3 regions of the Tardiphaga sp. genome follow, and region 3 is predicted to be linked to each of the others. Evidence: predicted binding sites of a transcription regulator. Region 3 holds the regulator's gene; each other region holds the start of a gene.
What was found. Region 3 encodes PhoB, which activates phosphate uptake and scavenging genes when phosphate is short. Its sites were predicted from a motif close to TGTCATNNANCTGTCAT; they were not measured.

Region 1 (2,268 bases), on a different contig from region 3:
CCTGCGAATTTTCACCGGCGGCGTGCTGCCCGCTGGTGCCGACGCCGTCGTAATCCAGGAAGACACCGCGCGCGATGGCGACGTCGTCGGGATCAACGAGGCCGCCATCTCCGGCAAGCATATCCGCCCGGCCGGCGTCGATTTTAACGAAGGGGACGTGCTGCTGCGCGCCGGCACCCGCCTCACCGATCGCGACCTTGCGCTTGCCGCGGGCATGAACCATCCGTCATTGCCCGTGCGGCGACGGCCGGTCGTTGCCGTGCTTGCCACCGGCGATGAACTGGTGATGCCCGGCGCGGTCCCCGGCCCCGGCCAGATCGTGCTCTCCAATGGCTTCGCACTGCGTGCGCTGGCGCGTGCCGAAGGCGCCGAGGTGGTCGATCTCGGCATCGCCGTGGATACGCTGGAGGCGACCACGGCAGCCATTCAGCGCGCGATCGATCTGAGGGCCGACGTGCTGATCACCACCGGCGGCGCGTCGGTCGGCGACCACGACCTCGTGCAGCAATCCCTGATCAATGCCGGCGTCGAGATGGCGTTCTGGCGCATCGCCATGCGCCCCGGCAAACCGATGATGCATGGACGCCGCGAGGGAATGCGCGTCATCGGCCTGCCCGGCAATCCCGTCTCGTCCTATGTCTGCGGTTTCCTGTTCATGGTGCCGCTGCTGCGCGCGCTATCCGGCCGAAACGAAATCGCTCACGCGCTCGAACCCGCGGTGCTCGGACGCGACCTCGCCGCCAACGACCAGCGCGAAGATTATCTGCGCACGCGTTTAGAAACGCGCGCGGACGGCACCGTGGTGGCGACGCCGGTGATGAAACAGGACTCATCGCTGCTGGGAAATCTGGCTGTTGCCGAAGGACTTCTGATCCGCAGGCCATTCGCACCGGCTGCGGTTGCCGGCGATTCCTGCGTGATCATTCGTCTGCCAATCTAGCTGACGAAACACCTCACAGAACGCCGCCGCCGTCGAAACTCCTGCTCACGGCATATTCCCAAAAGCTTTTTCCTGACTGAGATACCTCAACGCGGTTTCAGTCACTGAATTGTCACGTAACGCAGCGAGAGATCGCAGCGAAACAAGATCGGTGGACAGATGGACTATTTCAAACGCTTCAATTTCCTGTTTGCGATGCCAACATTCGACGCCGACGATCTCGAAGGCATTCGCCTCAATCAGATCGTCGATGAGATCGAGCGTTCCGGCTTCGAGGTCGTCAAGGCGCGCAAGCTTGAAGACGCCACGATCGCAGTCCAGACCGACGCGGCGATCGGCTGCATGGTAGTCGACTGGGGCAAGAAGGGCCTCGAAGGCAAGACCGCAGCACTGATCAACCTGATGCGCAAACGCGGCCTGGACTTCCCCATCATCCTGCTGATCCGCCGCAAACGGTTCGAGGACGTCCCGGTCGAGGTGCTCGATTTCATCGACGGCTATGTGTTCCTCTCCGAGGAAACGCCACCCTTCATCGCCAAGAACCTGATCAGCCGCCTCAAGCAATATGCCGAGACGCTGAAGACGCCGTTCTTCGGCGCGCTGGTGGATTATGCCGAGGAAGGCAACCAGCTCTGGACCTGCCCGGGCCACAATGGCGGCGTGTTCTACAGCCGCAGCCCGATCGGGCGCGTGTTCATGGAACATCTCGGGGAAGCGGTGTTTCGCGACGACCTCGACAATTCCGTGCTCGATCTCGGCGACCTGCTGACTCATGAAGGTCCCGCCTTGCAGGCGCAGAAGGAAGCCGCGCAGATTTTTGGCGCGGAGAAGACCTATTTCGTGCTCAACGGCACCTCTACGTCCAACAAGGTCGCGCTGTCGGCTTTGGTCACCGATGGCGATCTGGTGCTGTTCGATCGCAACAACCACAAGGCGGCCTTGCACGGCGCGTTGATGATTTCGGGCGGTGTGCCGATCTATGTGCCCACGTCGCGCAATCCGTGGGGCCTGATCGGCCCGATGGACTGGGCCGCCACCGACGAGGCCGCGCTGCGCGAGCGCATCCGCACCAATCCGCTCGTCACCGATCCCGAGGCGTGGAAACGCCCGCGCCCTTTCCGTGTCGCGGTCGTGGAACAGTGCACCTATGACGGCACCATCTACAGCGCCGAGATGATCATCGCGCGCATCGGCCATCTCTGCGATTACATCCTGTTCGACGAAGCCTGGGCCGGCTTCATGAAATTCCACCCGCTCTATGCCGGCCGCTTCGCCATGGGGCTCAAGGAGCTCGGCCCGGATTCGCCGGGCATCATTGCGACGCAGTC
Region 2 (2,268 bases), on a different contig from region 3:
TCTGATCAATGAGGGCGGGGCGAGAGGGTTCAATCTCCACGACGGAAACGACTGGGCCGGCTACGCCTATGTGGACGCCGGCGGACATATCGGACCGCTCGCAGTCATGGAGCCCCACGCTGTCGCTCCCGCCTTGAGAACAGCGTTGCATCTGGCGGCCGAGAGCGGCTCGTCGCAGGTATCGGCGTTTCTGCCTGGCACAGGCGAGGCGGCTCTCAACGTCGCGATGGAGCACGGAATGCGGATCAAATTTCCCATGTTGCTGATGTCGTCGCGAGAATTCGGCAATTGGGCCCAGTATCTGCCGCGCAACCCCGGCTTCATGTGATCGCAAACGGATGAGGCGCACGCTGTTGCGCCATGGTCAGCGCCATGCGTCGGCAACAGGATATAAGCACCGCCTGAATCCAGGATTTTAGGATGGGTAGCAAAGCGCGCCGGATACCAGACGATGCGCATCGACCCCAGATGATAGGTCGCGCGCAGGTGCAGCACCTTCTCGACGATCTCCGGAGCCGTGCGATTGGCGGGATTATTCGGCGCTGTTTTGCGATTGGTGGACGGGCGACCAGCCGATCAGTCCGAATTCAGCGTCGATCGGACGGAGAGGGGACTTTAGCACTGTTGAATCAATAGCCTGGACCCACCGATCGCCATTGTTATCCTGATGTCACGATAGGGACTGCCCTGGCTTTGCGGCAACTCGGAATTCTCCTTCTCTGGTTGCAACCTGTCTGGACGTGGCGACGATCAAACGCGCGCTGGTTGTCATCCAACCATTTTATTTGCCGTGCTAACTTTCACGGGGATTGTCGTTTTTACTCAAACCGGGGACGGCTTTGGGCGTTCGGGATTTGGGTCCTGCGGGCAAATTCAAACCCATAAACGTAGAGGGGCGCGGGGCTTTTGGTTTAGCGCGCGGTTGTTGGCATGCATGGTCGAAGCTCGGTTCCGCCACTCGCGTCCTCCGATTGATCAGGATGGTCTGCATGGTGCTGATTGCGGCAATAGCCACCAGGGAGGGAACGGCAGGCGTGCATGGCTTGCTGCGGTTCACCTCGTCCGCCAGGGCCGAGACAGCGCGCGGAATTTCATTCGACATTCCGTCGCAATCGCTTGAGGCGGCGCTCGATGCCTACGGTGCGAGCAGTCGGACCCAGGTCCTCTATGAAGCGGCGTTGGCGGCCGGCCGGCGGTCGAGCGGGATCAGAGGCCTGTACACGCCGGATGCCGCGCTGCGGCTGCTGCTTTCAGGAACCGGTCTTGATTTCGATTATACGGCGGAGCGCGCCATCACATTGGTGCCGGCGAAAGCACCGGACCCTCGTGTGCGCGCCGAGGCGGAACGTCATCGGTACATCGCCAGGTTCGATCATTTCCTCGGTGGTGTTCAGGCCGGGATCATAGCGGCGTTGTGCCGTTATCCGGAAACGCGGCCAGACGATTTTGAAGTTGCTATGCGATTCTGGGTCACGGGGGCGGGCGCGATCGCCAACCCGATGCTGCTCGCTTCGACTGGCAAGCCGGCGCGCGACCGCGTGATCGCCAGTATCTTGTCGCGCCTGTCCTTCAGCGAACCGCCTCCGTCTGAAATGCCGCAGCCGATTACAATGATGTTGACCAACAAGACATCGTCGCGCGATGGAGATATTTGCGCCGAAGCAGGAAAGGACTGAAGACAAAATGTCTGGCGCAGCTCGCAAACGGTTCGCATGTGATGAACGATGAGTCACCAATATAACGAAACAAGCTGGGCTGCGCTAAGGCAACTGCTCGTCGATCATTACGACGATCTGCGGCGGCGTCTGACCAGACGGTTGGGCTCGGATGACCTCGCTCGTGAAACCTTGCATGAACTCTACTTGCGAATGGATCGATCCGGATCGGCGGGGACGCTCATTCGACCGTCGACCTATCTTCTCACCTCGGCCGTTAACCTGGCGCGTGACCGCTGGCGCACCGAGAATCGTCGGGCCCGTCGCGTCACGGTCGATGCGCTTTATGATCTGATCGACGAAAATCCGGGCCCCGATCGCACGGTTGAAGCTCAATCCGAGTTCGAGGCGTTCAACCGCGCGCTCGCCCGATTAACGCCACGGCAGCGCACGATCGTGGTGGCGGTGCAATTCGAACAGTTGTCTCGTTCGGAAATAGCCAAACGTCTGGATATTTCCAGAAGCCTCGTCCAGCTTGAACTGCAGCGGGCACTGGAACTTTGTGAAATCTTTCTTGAAAAAAATTGTTCATAAAAGATGTCGTTGTCCGCAT
Region 3 (2,268 bases):
CGCCAGCCCATGGCTGTCGACCTGCGCGAGATCGTCGGCGCGCTGCGCGTCGCCACCGATCTGGAGCGGATCGGCGATCTCTCCAAGAACATCGGCAAGCGCGTCAATGCACTCGACAGCGACTTCCACCCGCTGAAGCTGATCCGCGGTCTCGAGCACATGACCGACCTCGTGACCACCCAGGTCAAGTCGGTGCTCGACGCCTATGCCGCGCACGATCTGCCGGCAGCCATGACGGTGTGGAAGGGCGACGAGGAAATCGACGCCATCTGCACCTCGCTGTTCCGCGAACTCCTCACTTACATGATGGAAGATCCGCGCAACATCTCGTTCTGTATCCACCTGATGTTCTGCGCCAAGAACATCGAGCGGATCGGTGACCACGCCACCAATATCGCGGAAACCGTGTTCTACATGATCGAGGGTCAGCAGATGGTCGACAAGCGCCCGAAGGGCGACATGACCAACTTCGCGAATACGCCGACGGCCTGACGCATGATCCGGAAAAGGGGAAGCCGGTCTTCCGCCGGGTTCATGATCTGAGGCTTGTCGGACGTCACTGAGGGTATTGATCAATATGGCAATGAACGCGCGCATTTTAGTGGTTGAAGACGAGGAAGCACTCACGACGCTCCTGCGCTACAACCTCGATGCCGAGGGCTACGACGTTGAAACCGTAGCTCGCGGCGACGATGCCGACACCCGCTTGAAGGAGCGTGTACCGGATCTCGTGGTGCTCGACTGGATGCTGCCGGGTCTGTCCGGCATCGAACTGTGCCGCCGCTTGCGTGCGCGGCCCGAAACCAAGGCACTGCCGATCATCATGCTGACGGCGCGTGGCGAGGAGAGCGAGCGTGTTCGCGGTCTTGCCACCGGTGCCGACGACTACATCGTCAAGCCATTCTCGGTGCCGGAACTCCTGGCGCGTGTGAAGGGTCTGCTGCGGCGTGCCGCGCCGGAGCGTCTCGCCACCGTGCTCGCTTTCGGCGATATCGAACTCGACCGCGACAAGCGCCGCGTCGTGCGGTCCAGCCGTCCGATCGATCTCGGTCCGACCGAATATCGCCTGCTGGAGTTCTTCCTGGAACATCCGGGTCGCGTATTCAGCCGAGAGCAGTTGCTCGACAGCGTCTGGGGCCGTGACATCTATATCGATGAGCGCACTGTCGACGTGCATATCGGTCGCCTGCGCAAGCTGCTCAATCCCGCCGGTGAGCCGGATCCGATCCGAACCGTGCGCGGTGCCGGCTACGCACTGGATGACCGCTTCGACAAGGCGGCGGAGTAGGTCTCTCTTCCTTCTCCCCGCCCGGCGAAGCGAGGCTTCGCTAGGCGGGGTGAGGCAAGCAAGTGCCAACGAAAAATGCCCGGCATCGCTGCCGGGCATTTTCATTTGGCTTGATACGTCCGGTTCAGCGCGTCGGCTTCGGCACGGCGCGACGGCGGTCACTGGCCGGCTGATAGGCGATGCGCGAGTGATGTGCGCAATAGGGAGCGCCGGCCAGCGCCTTGCCGCCGCAGAAGTAGAATTCGGGGCTCGACGGATCGCCGATCGGCCAATGGCAGGTGGCTTCGTTGAGTTCGACCAGCGACAGGCGCTGGCTGATCGGCACGATATTGTCATAGGCGATCGGGTCGGGCTCGGCCTCGACTTCGTAATTATGGGCCAATGCCGTGTTGCCGCGGGCCATCGGGCGGGCGACACGCACCATCTGCTGTGCCGGGCGCGCCTTGCGCTGCCGCGGAGCTGCCGAGGAGGGGCTCTTGGCGCGGCCGGACAGGCCGAGGCGGTGAACCTTGCCGATGACAGCGTTGCGGGTCACGTTACCGAGTTCCGCAGCAATCTGGCTGGCGGAGAGGCCGCCTTCCCAGAGTTTCTTCAACTGTTCGACGCGATCGTCGGTCCATGTCATTACCGTCATCGCCATTTTCCCTTCGTGAGCGCCAGCCTGACCGGGCAGCGCTGCGAGTTGAGACTTCAAAAATCCCTGCGGTCAGAATCCTTTAGCGCTCACCGGGCGCGAATTTCGCGTCCGGCTTTTACGCCGCACTGGATGTGTCAAAAGGATCTACCGCCGCACGAGATGTCGTATCCGACGAGGCAAAAGCTACAATATGCCGTGACTCACGCGCAAGAGTCGGGCATGCCGCGTCCACATGCTTCTGCAAACAAAGCAGCAAAATCGGCTTTTTCTGCGACTCCGTGTGACTCGAAAGCCGCAGTGCGCGGTTGACAGTCCTCGCAGCACACCTAGAATAATGCCCACG

Region 1: a site for PhoB is predicted at 1,040-1,056, ahead of ACEK02_RS16720 (Orn/Lys/Arg decarboxylase N-terminal domain-containing protein). Genes of this name have one in related genera too.
Region 2: a site for PhoB is predicted at 767-783, ahead of ACEK02_RS30715 (STN domain-containing protein). Genes of this name have one in related genera too.

Annotation. Positions count from the first base shown of each region.
Region 1 covers NZ_JBGMOE010000122.1:36,591-38,858, forward strand. The annotation lists gene glp (gephyrin-like molybdotransferase Glp) at 1-940, shown strand, start outside; gene ACEK02_RS16720 (Orn/Lys/Arg decarboxylase N-terminal domain-containing protein) at 1,100-2,268, shown strand, end outside.
Region 2 covers NZ_JBGMOE010000224.1:51,316-53,583, reverse strand. The annotation lists gene ACEK02_RS30720 (GNAT family N-acetyltransferase) at 1-328, shown strand, start outside; gene ACEK02_RS30715 (STN domain-containing protein) at 810-1,676, shown strand; gene ACEK02_RS30710 (RNA polymerase sigma factor) at 1,725-2,249, shown strand.
Region 3 covers NZ_JBGMOE010000090.1:80,516-82,783, forward strand. The annotation lists gene phoU (phosphate signaling complex protein PhoU) at 1-492, shown strand, start outside; gene phoB (phosphate regulon transcriptional regulator PhoB) at 584-1,288, shown strand; gene ACEK02_RS13960 (GcrA family cell cycle regulator) at 1,413-1,922, opposite strand.